DNA from 4 places in the Neobacillus phoenicis genome. Region 2 is predicted to be linked to each of the others. Evidence: riboswitches for the same ligand, from Rfam matches in the RefSeq annotation. Region 2 holds a riboswitch; each other region holds the start of a gene.
The links. A riboswitch is a leader RNA that binds a small molecule or an ion and turns the genes downstream of it on or off. The one in region 2 is predicted to bind cyclic di-GMP.
Positions count from the first base shown of each region.

Region 1 (4,344 bases), 1.9 Mb from region 2:
ATTACAGTCAATATTAGTGCTGGTGGTGCTCTTTTCTCTACTGGGTTAGACTTTCCATATCATGAGGGCGAAGAAATATCAGCTAGACTTTTTCTTGCAAACCAGCAAAGTAAAGTGGATGAACCCATTACCTTTCATTGCAAAATTATTAGAATTACATTGTTGAAAGATCAAGAAAGAAAACATGTCGCCATACAATTTTCAAATTTGAACCAACATGATCAAAAGAAAATCATCCAACATTGTTTTGAAAAGCAAAGGCAGATTCGGATGAAGGTACGATAATCAAAATAAGTTTGATAAGCTATTATTTATATAATCCTGGCCCTCTTTTTGAAAGAGGGCTTTTAAATGATTCGCATTAATGTAAAAATTATTTGCAGATAATTACAAATTTTGTATAATTAACATGTTCATGTAAATGTTAGTAATGATCTTTTTTTATTTGATTGACACCCATAAAAAATTCATAAGAGCGAATACATATAGTAAATACACCTTTTATGAAGTGCGTTTGGAAAAACAAATTATTTTGATGCTTTTTGTCTTTTAGGATAATATTGCTTTTGTACCAATACGTTCATTTCAAATAACCATGTAGGAGGTATTCTTATGAGTTTAAAATCCGCTTTATTTGAGCTAAAAGAGGCACTAGTCGATCGGGAAATAGGACAATCAGAAGAGGCTTTCATTCATGAGTTGGAGAATAAAAACAATTTGAGTTATGGAACATTAGTTTTTTATTATAACAATTTGATGATAGTAAGCATGAAGAGTAAGGAAAATGGTAGTCAAAATGACAAAGAATCAAAAAAAGTGAATCGTAAATGGACGAAAAATGAAATTGAACTCCTTTTTCATTATATTAAAGATCGACAAGATGAAGGCGCACTAAATATTACAGATATATTAGAAGAGGCTGCACACTTATTAAATCGCGGGTATCAATCAGTTAACTATAAATATTATACGTTACTAAAATCGGAGGATAAAAAACAAGAATCTAGTCAAAAGACTTACCAATTTACAACAATTAATCAAACCGATGTACCTGTGGTAGCGGTTGAGAATATGAAAGAAAGAGCCCCAGCGTCTACAGCTGTTCAATCGAAAACTTCCCAAGACAGTGACCTATTGGATATATTGTCAGGACTCATTACGAATGTCCAGCAACTGCCAGATCTGAATTTAAATGAAATGTTAAGAGGATTATATCAACTGACTAATATGGCTCTTCAAAACCAGGAAGCGGTCCAAGAAGTAGAGACGATGAAATCAACTATTAATCATGAAAAAGCAGTTCTTCAGGAAAAATTAAGACAAGAAAAGAAACGTAACGACGAATTACAACTGGAAGTCTCAAAGCTAGCGAAGGAAATTACTGCATTTAATAAGTTAGGAGATGCAGCAAAAATTCAAAATCTAAAATCCTATAATCAAAGACTTAACTACATTATTGATGGATTTGGAATCGTCCTTCAGGTAGGCAGTTAAAAAAATCAATAAAGGTAATCCATGTCATTGGATTATCTTTTTATTTTTTCTACTTAACTTTAAAAAAATGTTTCCGATAATATATTAATAACAGGAAACGAAATTAAAAGGAGAAATCTATCATGGTTTTAAATAATCCATATCAAACCTATCAAAAACAAGCTGTTACTACCTCAAAGCCAGAGGATCTAACACTCATGTTGTACCAGGGATTGGTGAAATTCATCCGTTTATCTAAGAAGTCATTAGAGAATAAAAACATGGAAGAAAGTCACGGCTATAATTTACGAGCACAAGATATTCTAAGTGAATTAATGATTACTTTAAAAAAGGGATATACTGTATCCGATCCCTTGCTTACCATGTATGATTATATGAAGTCTCGTTTAATTGAAGCAAATCTAAATAAAAATTCGGCAATACTAGAAGAAGTAGAAGGGTTTGCCTTGGAATTATCAGAAACCTGGTCTACAGCAATGAAACAAATCAAAACTAAAAGCTAAGGACTGGAAGGATAATGGAGGAATTACTGAAAGGTATTTATGAATTGACAGTAAAAATGAAACACTCTTTAAATGAAGATGATTTTGAGGAATTTGAAAAGCTAACGGATAAACGGAATTCGTTGATGAGTAAAGTTGACGAATGGAAGGTAAAGGAAAAGAATTACATCTATTCATCACAAGAACAACAATGGTTAAAGAACACACATAGTTTAGATCAACTCATAGCACCATTACTACAAAAGAAGTTAACAGAAACCCAGGTTCTTTTAAATCAACTAAAGAAGCAAAAACAGGTTTCTCAACAATATAGGCCGTTTATTACACAAACCAATGGAGTATTTTTAGATTCAAAAAGGTGATCAAGTTATTTGTTACTATATTTTAGTACGTAAAATGACAATTTATGACATAATCCATGATTTCTCAACGAAATTATCTATACTTTAGTTCTATTTACCTAGTCTATTCGACAAAAATGGGTAAATAGTCGGATATTCGATATTGTTAAAACATTCTATTATTTGATTAGAGATTCCTTTAGTTTAAAAAAGCATTGAATCTCATTCAAGGCAAAGCTGATGAAAATCAGTGGCGCAAAGCTATAGGGGCTAAGGAGAAAAATACTATGCCAGCCAGCTGCCTAAAGATAGGGTGTTTTTCCTAGGTATTAAATGTCTACATAAGTATAGGACTTCTATACTTACAAAGGTATTTTCTGTCTGTTAACCCCCCTTCGATAAGGCGGGGTTATTTTTATACTCTTTAACAACTGGTTAAAGGAGAGGAAAAAAATGTTCCTACAACAAGTAAAAGCAGACGAACAAGTCAACCGTAAGATTTTAGACTTAATGGAATTTAAAAAGAAAAAGCCCTTTTTCAAGAGACCCGTTAGAATAACGCTTGGTTATCCAATGAATTGTACTTACTATATAGTGAAGAATGTAGTTTACATGGGAAAGCAGATTCTTGCGCTCAAACAAGAAATGGAGACCAACCATATTGTTCTAGTTGAAGGCAAAATTGAAAATGGCCAACTAACATGTATTTCTATGTTATCGGAAGAGTGTTTAGGTGATGTAAGCAGAATGTTAGAAGGTGCCATCTAATTTAAAATGTTTGAAAATTCTACAAAGTGAAATCATGAAAATGAGAAATGGCTGCTTAATGGTGCGTGACCACGTATACTAAACCGTAGTCACGCATCTTTTCTGTGTTGCCAAAACTTAATAATTATTAGAAGAAAGGAGCCTACCATTGAAAATAGGTGATGATTGGTTTACAAAAACCATGCTAACAAATACATTAGTTCGTAATGAAAAATTAAATTCAAAAATGGGAAATTCTAATTCTGAATTCACTAATCTGTTTACATCTGTTTTAAGTGAGTTAATGCAAAATGAGGTTCCATCTACTATTCAGCCCACTTTCAATTCCTTAATAGAAAATATGTCCTTTAACAATGATTTTCCAAATGTAGAAATGGATCATCTGACACCAAATTCAGACGAGCCATTACGTTTTAGCTCCATTAGTGCAGAAAAAATAAATCAGGTACTTGGTGGGAAATTAAAAGGAATGGGGAATGCCTTCCTTCAAGCTGGACAAAGATATAATGTGGACCCCGCCTTATTAGTGGCTATTGCAAAGCACGAAACAGGAAATGGGACCTCAAAAGCAGCATATGTAAAGAATAATATAGCTGGAATGATGGGGAAAAACGGATTAAGATCCTATACCTCCATTGAGGAAAGTATTATGGATATGGCTCGTAATATAAGTAAAAATTATTTAGGAATGGGCCTATCAAATATAACCAAAATTGCAGCAAAATATGCTCCAGTGGGTGCGGCGAATGATCCAACGAACCTTAACAATCATTGGGTTTCTGGTGTCAGTAAATTTTTTGGGGAACTAAAAGCCTGATAATTCACAAAAAATTCTCTTACCATAATAAACTATGTAAAAATATGTAGATTAATACACCTTTTATATAGTATATTGATGAATGGACATATTGAATTTGTTGATAAATATCGAAATATGTCAAAGTTTTAAAGATGGAAAGGAGGGGGACTATTTTGAACAATATTAGCCTCCTGCAAAAAGCGCTAGACGCTTCCAGTTTACGACAACAAGTAATTTCAAATAACATTTCAAATTCAGAAACACCAGGTTATAAATCAAAACAAGTAGTGTTTGAGGATATCTTAAAAAAACACTTAACCAATCAAACAAACTTTTCTGGAAACCGAACGGACTCTCGGCATATGGTCATAGGGACTCCATCTTTGATCCCTTCAGCAAACATAGTGGAGAATACAGGTTCAATTATGCAAAATAACGG
Region 1 covers NZ_CP154847.1:3,547,048-3,551,391, reverse strand. The annotation lists gene AA0X95_RS18385 (flagellar brake protein) at 1-285, shown strand, start outside; gene AA0X95_RS18380 (hypothetical protein) at 613-1,494, shown strand; gene fliS (flagellar export chaperone FliS) at 1,617-1,997, shown strand; gene AA0X95_RS18370 (flagellar protein FliT) at 2,012-2,359, shown strand; cyclic di-GMP riboswitch class I at 2,559-2,644, shown strand; gene AA0X95_RS18365 (hypothetical protein) at 2,792-3,106, shown strand; gene AA0X95_RS18360 (glucosaminidase domain-containing protein) at 3,255-3,923, shown strand; gene flgB (flagellar basal body rod protein FlgB) at 4,079-4,344, shown strand, end outside.
Region 1: linked by a shared signal. The riboswitch ahead of AA0X95_RS18365 (hypothetical protein) and the one ahead of AA0X95_RS08295 (hypothetical protein) in region 2 are both predicted to bind cyclic di-GMP.

Region 2 (4,344 bases):
AACACATGAAATATAACGAGCTATAATCTATTTTAGCAGCAAGTAAACCTACAACGAAGGAGCCTAGAGCAATACCTGTATCATAGATAGATAAGAAGGTCGCTGTAGCTAAACCTCTTTTTCGAGGTTCCGCATCTTGGATAGCGATGGTTTGGAAGGTAGGAAAAAGTGTTCCCCATCCTAATCCAATCATACCTGCTGAAATGAGGAATGTGACTGCACCACTGCTTTGGCTTAAGACAAACATCCCAATTGAGAAAAGCAAAATAGAAGGATAAGATATAACGTTTGGTCCATAAAGATCGAGCCATTTTCCAGTGAATGGTCTAGATAGTAAAAGAACCATTGCATAGACCACAAAGAAGAGACTAGACACACTAGCCAAATGAATTTCATTTGCATAAATTGAAACAAATGAAAGAAGGGCAGAATAGACAATCGCTAGGAAGCTTCCAACAATCGAAATAGGAATGGCAGATGTCTCAAAAAGATTTTTAAAAGAAAAAGCAGAAGCTGCTTTTGGCTGATCAAGCTGCTCTGAATGATTCAATTTAACAATTAGTCCTGTAATAAGAGAACCGAAAGCAACAATAACGCTGAGAATAAATAGGGTGTTTGGTCCCCATTGTTGAATAGCCATTAATCCTACAAATGGTCCTAAAACCATGGCCATATTCGTTGACATGACGAAATATCCCATACCTTCTCCCCTGCGTGAAGCTGGAATAATATTAGCTACAATGGTTCCGACTGCTGTTGTTGCCATACCGAAACCAACACCATGAAGCAGACGAATAACTAGAAAACCGCCGACTGTTTTAGGGATAAAGTAAAGAAGAGAGGCGGCAGAGAAAATAATGAGCGCCGATAAGAGCACTTTCTTATTACTCGCGCGTTCGAGCCACTGTCCAGCAAGCGGACGTGAGATGATGGCGGATAGTAAAAATACGGTCGTCATTAATCCCGCGACAGATGCACTGCTATGTAATTCATCCAAGGCATAGGTGGGAAGCGTGACGAGCAGGATATAAAAAGTTAAGAAAAGAAAAAAATTACTTAAAGATACACTAATAAAATCCTTCGTCCATAGTTTGGGTTTGTTCATAGATGTGATGCACACTCCTTTATAAAAGATGCTTTAACCAGCTAGATTGCAGTGACAGTAATTCCTCTTGAGATGTTTGTGGAAAATGCTTCAGTAATGTTTGGTTGACCTCGTTCACAACACTTTCCCATTCGGGATATAATTTCAATGCCTCTTCTGTTAATTCGATATACTTTGACCGTTTGTCCTGACCTTGAACTTGCTTCACATATCCTTGTTTGACGAGACGCTGTATGGTTCTAGTCATTGGAGGTGCTTCAACAAATAGATAATCACAAAGTTCTCGTTGGGTTAACGATCCTTTGGTTTTTAAAACAAAAATAACGGCCCATTGCGAACCGTACAAGCCCATTGGCGATAAAGCTTCATTGAGTTTATTGGTGAGATGGCGTGAAAGCTGGTGAAGAGTATGGAATAATTCGTGGGTTATCATAAATGCACTCCGATACTTCAAATAATTAGTTACCTAGGTAACTATAGTGTATTTATTATTAAATGTCAAGAAATGTACACAGGGGCATAAATACTCATAATTTGTTAAAAAAATCAATTTTTTTGTAAAAAATTGACGAAAAACGTTGAATTGTTCCTAGTTAGATTTTACTATTAAGGTATAAAGTGAAAAAGGCAAACTTTTTGAAAAAAAAAGGACGCAAAGCCACGAGTCTAAGGTCATATGACTATGATAGTCGGGTTGCCAAAAAGAACAGAATCTAATGTTTAAATAAAACTTCTACGGCATTACGGTTTGTTAGTCCACCTCTTTTTGGAGGCTTTTTATTTGTTGGAAAATAAACATAAAGGGATGGGTGGGAAATTGAAGATGTTTTTTGGTTCTATTGAATATTTTGAGAAGGAAATCACGAGGTTTGCAAAAAAGGAACGCTCTGTTCATTTGTCACGTGAACAAGTGATGGAAATTTACTCTGAAATGAAAGACGAATTAATGAATGATTTTATTTGTGATGAGCGTATTAAAAAAGAGTGCATACATAATCTAAATCTTGCAAGTCAAAGATTCCTACATAAATATCAGGCTGTGTAATGATGAACCATATGTTAAAAAGAGTGACTATAAAATAGTCACTCTTTTTACATGGAGATGCTTATCTTAACACATTAAAATATCTTGCTTCTGGATGGGCAAAAACCATTGCAGAAACAGAAGCTTCCGGTTCCATCATGCAACCATCTGTTAATTGAATTCCAATTTCTTCAGGCTGAATTAATTTAAATAACTTTTTCTGATCCTCTAAATCAGGACAGGCTGGATAACCGAAGGAGAATCGTTGTCCTTGGTATTTAGCAGCAAAGCGGTCCTGCATGGAAAAATCAAGAGGATCCGGGAAGCCCCAGCGGTCACGCATTTGACGGTGGATTAATTCAGCAAAGCCTTCTGCAGTCTCGAGTGCTAATGATTGGAGAGCATGGCTCTCAAGGAAACGACCGTCCGCCTTGAATTCATCCGCTTTTTCTCGAATCCCTCTACCTGCCGTTACGGTAAAGAAGCCAACATAATCCATCACACCACTGTCAACAGATTTTAAGAAATCCGCTAAACAAAGATGTGGTGCGGAATCCTGACGTGGGAAATCAAATGTTTCAATAATTTGATCATGATTTTCAGGATTATAAATATAGATCTTGTTTCCATCCGCCTGTGCCGGGAAAAACTGATATACGGCATTCGGTGTAATCCAATTTTCACGGGTTGCATCTGAAAGCAGTTGGTCCACAACCTCCTTAACTTTTACAGCCTTTTCATCTTTTTCAGCAAGCAGGTTCGCGATTTTCCCCTTTACACCAAGATGATGCCCAATAAGCATTTGCATATTGATGTATGGCTCAATATGGGAAAGCGAATAAGTTTTTAAAACATGCCTTTTTGTATCCAGTGGCGTAAAGACTGGTGCCTCTGTGGATATAGCCGGCTTCACTTTCACTGCAACAGATCCTGTAGAGCGGACAGGTAACTCTCTTGGTACCTCTAATGCAGCCAGCTTTTCCGCCTTCTCATCCAACAGCTTTTGGTGTTCCTCTGGGTTTTGCAGTTGGTTTGCCAGTGATAATCCATTCATCGCATCCTTCGCATACAAAACAAGTCCATCATATTCCTTAGCAATCTTCGTATCGGTAAACTTACGAGATAGAGCAGCACCGCCGACTAAGATAGGGAGTGAAATGCCAGCATCTTTCATATCCTGTGCCGTTAACACCATTTGCTGTGCAGATTTAACCAGTAAACCGGATAATCCAACCATATCTGGTTTTTCCCTAAGAATAGCTTGAACTAAATCGGTTGGATTCACTTTAATCCCGAGGTCTATCACATCATAACCATTATTGCTCAGTATAATGTCTACAAGGTTTTTACCAATATCATGGACATCACCTTTTACAGTCGCTAAAATAACTTTGCCTTTTGTCGCAGATACATCTCCTTTTTCCATATGCGGCTCTAAATGCGATACCGCGGCCTTCATCACTTCTGCACTCTGTAAAACCTCAGCAACAATTAATTGGTTATCATTAAAAAGTCGCCCAACTTCTTTCATGCCATCCATTAACGGTCCATTAATGATATCAAGCGGGGCAGGATAGCTTTCCAGCGCCAAATCCAAATCTGGTAATAATCCTTCTTTCGTGCCCTCCACAACATAATAAGCGAGACGCTCTTCTAAAGTCATGTTTGGAACCGTGCTCTTCGCCTCTTTCTTTTTACCACGGTAAAACTCCGTAAAAACAGCTAAAGTCTCATCAGTTGTTTTAAATAACAAATCCTCCGCTAATGTAACTTCTTCCTTAGAAATGGAGGCAAAGCGCTCCAACTTTTCCGTATTCACAATGGCGTAATCCAAACCAGCCTGTGTACAGTGGTAAAGGAATACCGAATTCAAAATTTCTCTGCCAACAGGTGGCAATCCAAACGACACATTACTAATCCCAAGAATCGTTTGTACTCCTGGAAGCTGCTCCTTGATTAACCTAATACCTTCCACAGTAGCTTTAGCCGAACCAATATATTGCTCATCACCAGTACCTACAGGAAAAACTAATGGGTCAAATATCAAATCCTGTGGTTTGAGTCCATATTTGTTTACCAACAAATCATGAGATTGTTTAGCAATCTCAAGCTTGCGCTCGGCAGTAACTCCCATACCTTCCTCATCGATGGTACCGACAACAACAGCTGCACCGTAACGATGAATCAAAGGAATAATCGCTTCAAAGCGTTCCTC
Region 2 covers NZ_CP154847.1:1,610,985-1,615,328, forward strand. The annotation lists gene AA0X95_RS08285 (MFS transporter) at 1-1,105, opposite strand, end outside; gene AA0X95_RS08290 (MarR family winged helix-turn-helix transcriptional regulator) at 1,125-1,538, opposite strand; cyclic di-GMP riboswitch class I at 1,722-1,807, shown strand; gene AA0X95_RS08295 (hypothetical protein) at 1,887-2,150, shown strand; gene metH (methionine synthase) at 2,212-4,344, opposite strand, start outside.

Region 3 (4,344 bases), 2.4 Mb from region 2:
CCATCGAAACATGCTGACTATTACCTACGTGTAACAGGGAGGAAGATGAAATTGCGATGATATCAATGTTATGAACCTTAATAACTGGATTTAAGTGATGCTGAGAGAATGAGAAGTACTCGTTAATTGATTCGAAAGGAATTGGTTCGGAAAAGACAGGATAGGAAATAAGATCCCCTTCATTCCCATAAAACTGTTCTGCTTCCCTTTGTACAGCGAGTGCTTTAGAAAATCCATTAATAATACAGGAATCTCCTAGCTGGAGGATAGAAGCAAACGAAACGATGTCTATATTGATTGCATCTACACATGATGTTCTTGTAAGCATGATCAAGTCACGTCCGATTGCAGCGGTACAAAAGGTCCAATGATTAAAGATTCAGGTGGGGTATCAAAAGTCGAGGCTAATTGAATCGATTCCGTATCGCCTACCAAGACTAATGATGAGCTGGCAACCCCAATAATTTTTATATTTTGGACGTTAAGCTTCTCGATTATAGACTTCAAAGTTCATTCTGCTTTCATCCCTTTCACGTGTTCTGGCAGGTTCTTGAAGAAAATAGCCACACCATTTTTTATCTCCTGCTTAATCGATTCGATAATTATGTCATCTATATTTTCATTCTCCGCTGAACGGTTATTTTGTAAATTCATTTTTAAATGTTGTTCGACTCTGTTAGGTAACTGTTTAGTAATATCCTGCTTGATAAAGGATAAGTAGGCGTCATTTGGTGGGACCTCTAATTCTCTTTGGGTGTATTCAACTATTGAAGGTAAATCTGTTTCAAGATATCGGTAAATGGCTTCTTCAATTTTCATAGATCTCTGCATTTGATCTTTTGGTGGTGGAGGAACGTTTAATGATTGATTTTGTACCGCAAAGTCTTCAATTTCAGACAAATCGGAAGGATTAAGGCCGATGTTTAAGGTTCCTTCAAGAGTTTCTACCTTCAATTGATCAAATTTATATTCAATTTTATCGACTCGAATAGGCTGCTTCTCCTTTATTTGCTTCATTTCTTCTTGCATTTTTTGAACGGTAGCCTCCAAGGTAACGATCCTCTTTTCCTGTGCTTGAATATACATTTGCAGCCATTGAAGATATTGAGAATAATCCTGATACATGATATCACCTCACAATAGATAGTCTCGAAGAACCCAAAAGAAACGGAAAGGATTATTTGTCTGTGTTTTCATGTTTTCTAACAGCTGCCTGTAATGGAACGGCTGGTGTACCTACTAAACTTCCTATAGCTTTTATTGGCTTAGGTGCTGGAGCTGTAAATCCACCGGTATTATATAGATATGCTGAAGGTTTTATCATTCCAGCACTTCCAATTTGCATAACAGATGAATTGGAAATACTTCCAATTCTTATAAAACTAATTTGAATTGACTGCTGAATATAGTAATTCATTTTAGACCACCCATTTATTATGCGTTGAGGGTAATTGGTTGATCGATTCCATCTTGGTCTGATGTATTTGTAGAACTCATGTTGTTGTTTAGACGTAAACTCTCCCCTGTATTAAAGGAACCAGCTCCAGAGAAAGTTTTGGCAGTAGAAAATGGCATAATTTTATACACATCACCAATATGGAAAACTGAACTGCTTCCAAGGGTAATAACCTGTGCAACTCCAACGATGGCTGGCATGATCAACATCCTTTTTATTGGTATCTATAAATTATATGTATGGGCGATTGTATGGTGAATGATTCGCCTAAATAAATTGGCAAGGGAGGTAAATTGAGGATTATATACGAATTTTATGTCGATTTTATAAGGGTATAAGTCGAAAATAGGTATAATTACCTAGTGTTTTCGACTAAAAATAGTATTTTAGTAGGATGCTCTCTGAGGGAAAAAAGTTCTATTATGTGATTAAGAGATCAGTCGGACAAACAAACACTGATTCTCGATAAAGGCAAAACTGATGAAAATCAGTGACGCAAAGCTAAAGGGGCTAAGGTGCTTTTGCACTACGCCAGCCAGTTACCGAAAGAACAGGGTGTTTCATATTAGTACTACTATTTACTCATAGGTTTCCTATGTCTATTTAGTCAGTCTATTTTACTAACCCCCCTTTCGGTAAAGGCGGGGTTATTTCTTTTATTCGGAGGTGAAATACGTGAAAGTCGTGAATCTGTCAAACGGAGCGGAACTGGCAAACAATCTATCAACAGCTGATACCTTTTTTAAAAGATTAAAAGGGCTGATGTTTTCGAAAAGTTTACCAGCAGGACACGGCTTGTTAATTCGACCCTGCCAATCCATTCACACATTCTTCATGAATTATTCCATCGATGTCCTTTACTTAAGTGAAGATTTTGAAATTGTAGGCCTGGACGAAACGGTAAAGCCTGCAACAGTAGGAAAGTATCACAAAAGAGCAAAGTCAGTATTAGAATTGCCAGCAGGCATGATTCAAAAAACAGAAACAAAAATTGGAAACTATTTAACTATAAATTGAAAAGGGGTTTTTACAAATGATGAAAAAAATGAAAGCTTTATTTACTGAAGAACAAGGACAAGGTATGACTGAGTATGGGTTAGTTTTAGGACTAATTGCGGTTGGCGCTGTAGCAGTACTATTAATAATGAAAGATCAAGTTGTTAAGTTATTTACGGATGCTAAGGACGCTTTAATTGAGGCTGGTGCAGGCGGAGAAGGTTGATTAATAGTTAATAATCTAGAAACTGAATTTCTAATACAGCCTTGCGTGCGAAACAAACGTGAGGCTGTTTTTCTTTAAACATAAATTAAGCGCTGTACTTTAACTTCTATAAGGAAAGGAGAGGAGTTTATGTGTGGAGTACCTATTTATTAATTATTCTCTTAATCATATGTGTAATTACCGACTTAAAGGAACGAAAAATATATAATAAGGTCTTATTTCCCTTTTTGATAATAGCATGGATTGTTCACGCCATTACCGGTGGGTGGCATGGCTTAGCAGAGGCGCTCCTTGGTACGGTAGTTGGTTTGTGGATTTTATTAATCCCTTATCTCCTTGGAGGAATGGGGGCGGGAGATGTAAAACTCCTTGCAGTAATTGGCGGTTTAAAAGGTATCAGTTTTGTATTAATGGCATCAATATACATGGCATTGGCAGGAGGGATTATGGCCATCCTATTTATTTTTTATCGTAAAGGATTTTTAAAGAAAATATTGTACCTAATGCATGGTCTGCGGCATGGGATGAGACTTTCCTTACTCGAGGAGAATGATTCGGTCAAAACCACTCTTCCTTACGGGGTAGCCATCGCTGCAGGGGCCATCTTTCAAGCTTACTTTCCTGGAGTCATTTCTTTATGAAAAAGGATGAGCGTGGCCAATCTTTGGTGGAAACAGCGCTAATTATTCCTATTTTTCTATTGATTCTGGTAGGAATCTTAGATTTCGGTAGAGTGATTTATTCCTATGCGCACTTGCAAATGGCTGCGCAGGAAACGGTTAGGCTAGGTGGTCTAGGTAAGAAGGATGCTGATATTTCAACTTTCGCCCACCAATACGTGCATTTAGGGGACCAGACAAAATTACAGGTGAATATTACTCCAGCGGATACAGTCAGGCGTTCGGGAGACTATGTAACAGTAAAGCTAACGTATCCGATGAACTTTTTGACACCTTTGATTTCTAAGTTCTTCCCCTCTAATTTTGCCATCGAAACAAGTTCAACGATTCGCGTAGAGTGAGGGATAAAAATGCGAAAATTTTTTATTAGATTCCTAAAGGATGAAAAAGGGAATGTCCTCATCCTGGGTGCAATTTCGCTAATGACAATTCTATCCATGGCAGGTCTGGCGATAGATGGAAGCCTAATGTATATGGAAAAAGCGAAGTTACAAAAGGTTGCAAATGCAGCCGTTCTTTCAGGTGCACAGGAGCTGCCGAATACGGAACAAAAGGTCACTAGTACAGTTCAATACATTTTAGACTCTCATAAATCTTCTAGTACGTTATCAAATCTAGATATTAACATGGGGAGTAAAGTTACCATACACTTAACGAAAACAGTAAACCTAACGTTTATGAAAATATTTGGTCTTGATAAAACAGACGTTACAGCCAGAGCTACGGCAGGTTTGGGAGCAATTGGAAAAGCAGTAGGTGCCGCTCCATTAGGGATCGACGAGAGTGTGATTCTGGAATATAACAAAACTTACCAATTGAAAGTTGATTCTTCAGGAGTTTCATCAGGGAATTTTGGCATCTTGGCACTTAGTGGACCAGGAGCAAAAACCTATGAACAAAATTTGCGGTACGGCTACCAAGAGGAACTAAAGATTGGCGATATTATTGATACGCAAACAGGGAATATTGCTGGTAAAACAAGAGAT
Region 3 covers NZ_CP154847.1:4,552,670-4,557,013, reverse strand. The annotation lists gene AA0X95_RS23365 (spore germination protein GerPE) at 1-328, opposite strand, end outside; partial or broken gene AA0X95_RS23360 (spore gernimation protein GerPD) at 331-514, opposite strand; gene gerPC (spore germination protein GerPC) at 511-1,125, opposite strand; gene AA0X95_RS23350 (spore germination protein GerPB) at 1,178-1,417, opposite strand; gene AA0X95_RS23345 (spore germination protein) at 1,435-1,656, opposite strand; cyclic di-GMP riboswitch class I at 1,917-2,003, shown strand; gene AA0X95_RS23340 (DUF192 domain-containing protein) at 2,132-2,473, shown strand; gene AA0X95_RS23335 (Flp family type IVb pilin) at 2,490-2,678, shown strand; gene AA0X95_RS23330 (prepilin peptidase) at 2,810-3,319, shown strand; gene AA0X95_RS23325 (TadE/TadG family type IV pilus assembly protein) at 3,316-3,699, shown strand; gene AA0X95_RS23320 (pilus assembly protein TadG-related protein) at 3,709-4,344, shown strand, end outside.
Region 3: linked by a shared signal. The riboswitch ahead of AA0X95_RS23340 (DUF192 domain-containing protein) and the one ahead of AA0X95_RS08295 (hypothetical protein) in region 2 are both predicted to bind cyclic di-GMP.

Region 4 (4,344 bases), 2.1 Mb from region 2:
AAATCGGTCACGCAGGGTCGTTCTCGCTTGATACAAATTAATAAAGCTAACAAAAAAAGCTGGTGAAAGTGGGCGCATACACTTTCACCAGCTTTATTTTATTTCTCCCCCTGAAGTCTCACCAGTCGAGGCGTCTTCCTGTTTGGCCGGTTTGCACATACGGTCGAGTAGAAAACCAGCAAACACCATAAACGCAATCGGAATCGAGTAATTTAAAACATGAATCACAGTCATAGCATTAAACACCGACCTTTATTTTGAATATTAATAATATTTAGTATATTTATATGTTGTTTATATTATATGTTATCTGTCACATTTTAGACAAATTTTATTAACATAAATCCTTGTTGCTAAGCAGTGTATTCAAATAGCAAAATGTTTTTCTATTTTTATAACAGGATTTTCAAGATACGTATCGTAATAGTTATATGAGTAGGGAATATTTTGAAATTTTGACTTGCTTAACAAAGGATCTTAAGGAGTGGATGCTAACAATGAACAAAGAGGAAGCAATCATTTTTGATATTCTCTGTATTGGTGGAGCGAATGTAGACCGTAAAATTCAGGCGATTAAACAGTTGAAGTATGGAACATCAAACCCAGCCATAAGCTCCATGTCACGGGGAGGAGTCGCAAGAAATATTGCAGAAAACTCAGGCCGAATAGGTCTAAAAGCATCTCTGTTTGCATATGTTGGCTCAGATCCTGAAGGGGAATGGCTCCTAGAAAACACTAAACATTTTGTAGAAGTATGCCCTACACAAATCATACAAGGAAAATCTACTGGCACTTATACTGCCGTACTTGATCCATTAGGTGAAATGGAAATCGCACTAGCCGATATGGCTATTTATGATGAAGTGAAAGATACCATTTTTGAAGAGATATGGATGCATATAGAACAGTCAAAAATGATTTTATTAGATACAAACTTTCCAAAAAACATCATTCAACAAGTAATTACTGACTGTAAAAACTTCAACAAACCTATTTGTATTGCTACAGTTTCCGCTCCTAAAACAGAAAAGCTCCCAGCATCCCTTGAAGGTGTAACCTGGCTTGTAGCCAACCATAAAGAAGCAGAGGCGTTATCCAACCTAGAAATAAGATCAGAAGGAGACTTCTACCAAGCAGCTGAAGTCATTATGAAAAAAGGTGTGGAGAAAGTAGTTATTACCCGAGGTGAGAAGGGATTAATTTATTATACAAAGGATGGCGAAGCGGGAGCGTTAATACCTCCAACTGTTCCTATTGTGGATGTAACTGGGGCAGGCGATTCTCTCATTGCCGGAATTATATTTGGATATCTTAAGGGTTTGAGTACCGAAGATTCTTGTAAAATTGGTCTTTCATGCTCATTGATAACCATTCATTCAAATGAAACGGTAAATCCCGAATTAAACCAGCAATCCTTACTTGAAACCTACCAGAAATACTTTAGTAAAGGGGTCACCAAACGATGAACCAAGCATACCTGTCCTTTTCAGAGGAAGTACTTGAAGCAAAAAGAGAAGGGAAGCCAATTGTTGCACTTGAATCGACGATTATTTCACATGGAATGCCGTACCCTCAGAATATAGAGACTGCAAGAGAAGTAGAAGAAATTATCAGGCAGAATGGCGCTGTACCAGCAACTATTGCCATCATTAATGGGAAAATCAAAATCGGTTTATCTGATGAGGAATTAGAATTCTTAGGCACTAGTAAGGAGATCATGAAAGCTAGCAGGCGGGATCTTCCCTACATAATCGCAACACAAAAACACGGGGCCACAACGGTTGCAGCGACCATGATTTGTGCACAAATGGGTGGAATTAACGTGTTTGTGACAGGTGGTATTGGCGGTGTTCACCGCGGCGCAGAAGTAACAATGGATATTTCCGCCGACTTGCAGGAATTAGCAAAAACAAATGTAGCAGTCGTTTGTGCTGGAGCAAAATCAATTCTTGATTTAGGCTTAACATTGGAGTATTTAGAAACCAACGGAGTGCCCGTCGTTGGTTATCAAACAGAGATTCTGCCAGCTTTTTATACGAGAACAAGCCCTTATAAAGTAAATTTCCGAGTGGATTCACCAGAGGAAGCCTCAGCATTAATGAAGACTAAATGGGATTTAGGTTTAGAAGGTGGAATCGTCATTGCCAACCCCATTCCAGAACCCTATGCAATGGATGAAGCTTTAATTAATAATGTTATAGAGATTGCTTTAAACGAGGCAAAAAGTAAAGGGATTCATGGTAAAGAGGTCACACCTTTCCTCTTAAGCAGGGTAAAAGAGCTAACAGCAGGGTCAAGTTTAGAAGCAAATATTGCACTGGTAAAACATAATGCCAAAATAGGTGCTCGTATTGCAGCAGTAAAAGGCGGCAAATAATATACTATTTTAAAGGGAGGATTTGACCTAATATCCTTCTTTTTTTAATTTCTTTTACTGAAAGTGGAGGGAAAAGGGAGTTTTTGTAGAAAAATAGGATAATTTGTGTATAAAAGTAGTTTGAAAATTATAAAAAAAAGACAAAAAACAACAACCTAATATAAAAGGACTAGATATAATGAACATATCATTTAGTATTAAGTATTTATACCTAGATAAATAATATAAAAATGGAAGAATGCAATACTTAAGTTGTAGAATAAACAGAAAAAGGCAAACCTGTTGAAAAGTAGGGACGCAAAGCCGAGGATCTAAGGCAGGCCTTTCTTGCTATGATGGCCGGGTTACCTGGAATACTATGTGTATTTTAGGGGGAGAAAAAATGATTATTGCAGAGAGAGACGTGGATGTAATTGATCAGGAATGGATGGCGCTAATTTTAGAAGCAAAAGAACTTGGCTTATCTATTACAGATGTTCGTGATTTCCTCCACCAAGAAGTTCAAAAGAACTAACTTGTTACATATTTAAAAAAGCATTCTACTAAAAGAGGTTTCTTTTGTAGAATGCTTTTCTTCTTTATAGAATAAAATTAATCATTACTATTATTTTGATTTATTCTCCACTTATTAAATTCTAGAAAGTCACGAAATTGCTCTTTTGAAACCCCAGAACCCATAGCTTCTTTAACTAAGTTCATCCATTCACTGTCTAAATCATCCTTGTTAATTTGTTCATGAATTAAATGTTCGACGGGTAGATTTAAAACGGCAGCAATTTTTTCGAGAAATTGTATAGATGGATTTTTTTGCAGGTTTCTCTCCAGAGAGCTTAAATAAGACTTAGCGACCCCAGCTTGCTCTGCAAGTTCTGAAAGAGACATCTTCTTTTCTAAGCGAAATTTTTTTACGCGATCACCAATCATTCCATTCACACACCTATTAAACATATTTATACGTTAATTCTATCAAAAAGAATGAAAAAGTACCATATTAAGAACGAAGGAATATGACAAAATAGTGAATATTATAAAATGGTCATCTTGAAAAACCCACGGGTAAGAAGTTCTTTTGAAAAAATGACGGATTCGAGTTAATATTAATAGTGTTTCCAAATGAGAATGTATCTTAAACTTCTTTTACTTACTGTAAAGCTTACTATACATAAAAATAATCAAAAAGGCAGGGAAAAGAATGATTGTCCTGAAATCACCACGTGAAATTAAAGCGATGAAAAAGGCTGGAGAAATCCTTGCGGCCTGTCATAAGGAAATTGCTAAATTAATTAAGCCAGGAGTAACTACTTGGGAAATTGACCAGTTTGTCAATAAATTCTTAACCGAACACAAGGCAACCCCAGAGCAAAAAGGATACAAAGGCTATGAATATGCAACATGTGCAAGTATCAATGATGAAATATGCCATGGCTTTCCAAGAAAAGAGCCATTAAAAGAAGGAGATATTGTTACCATCGATATGGTCGTAAATTATAATGGTGCCTTAGCGGACTCTGCGTGGTCTTATGCAGTAGGAAATGTCTCTAAGGAAACAGAGCATTTATTAAAAGTGACAAAGGAAGCACTATATAAAGGAATTGAGCAGGCCGTTGTCGGCAATCGAATCGGTGATATTGGGCATGCGATTCAAACCTATGTGGAAAGTGAAGGATTATCGGTTGTTAGGGACTTTATTGGACATGGCATTGGGGCTGTGATTCATGAGAAACCGGATGTTCCTCATTACGGGCTGCCAGGAAAAGGGGCCAGGATTAAAGAAGGAATGGTCTTTACGATTGAGCCAATGGTGAATATCGGTCAATATCAAACGAAGATGGATACGAATGGCTGGACCGCAAGAACTGTAGACGGAAAATATTCAGCACAATATGAGCATACACTTGCCGTTACTAAGGATGGCCCTATTATCTTAACAGAGCAAAAATAAAATGAGGTTGACTCCTTGGAGTCAA
Region 4 covers NZ_CP154847.1:4,851,617-4,855,960, reverse strand. The annotation lists gene AA0X95_RS24840 (hypothetical protein) at 94-234, opposite strand; gene AA0X95_RS24835 (carbohydrate kinase family protein) at 498-1,466, shown strand; gene AA0X95_RS24830 (pseudouridine-5'-phosphate glycosidase) at 1,463-2,377, shown strand; cyclic di-GMP riboswitch class I at 2,640-2,729, shown strand; gene AA0X95_RS24825 (anti-repressor SinI family protein) at 2,760-2,891, shown strand; gene AA0X95_RS24820 (helix-turn-helix domain-containing protein) at 2,969-3,301, opposite strand; gene map (type I methionyl aminopeptidase) at 3,570-4,319, shown strand.
Region 4: linked by a shared signal. The riboswitch ahead of AA0X95_RS24825 (anti-repressor SinI family protein) and the one ahead of AA0X95_RS08295 (hypothetical protein) in region 2 are both predicted to bind cyclic di-GMP.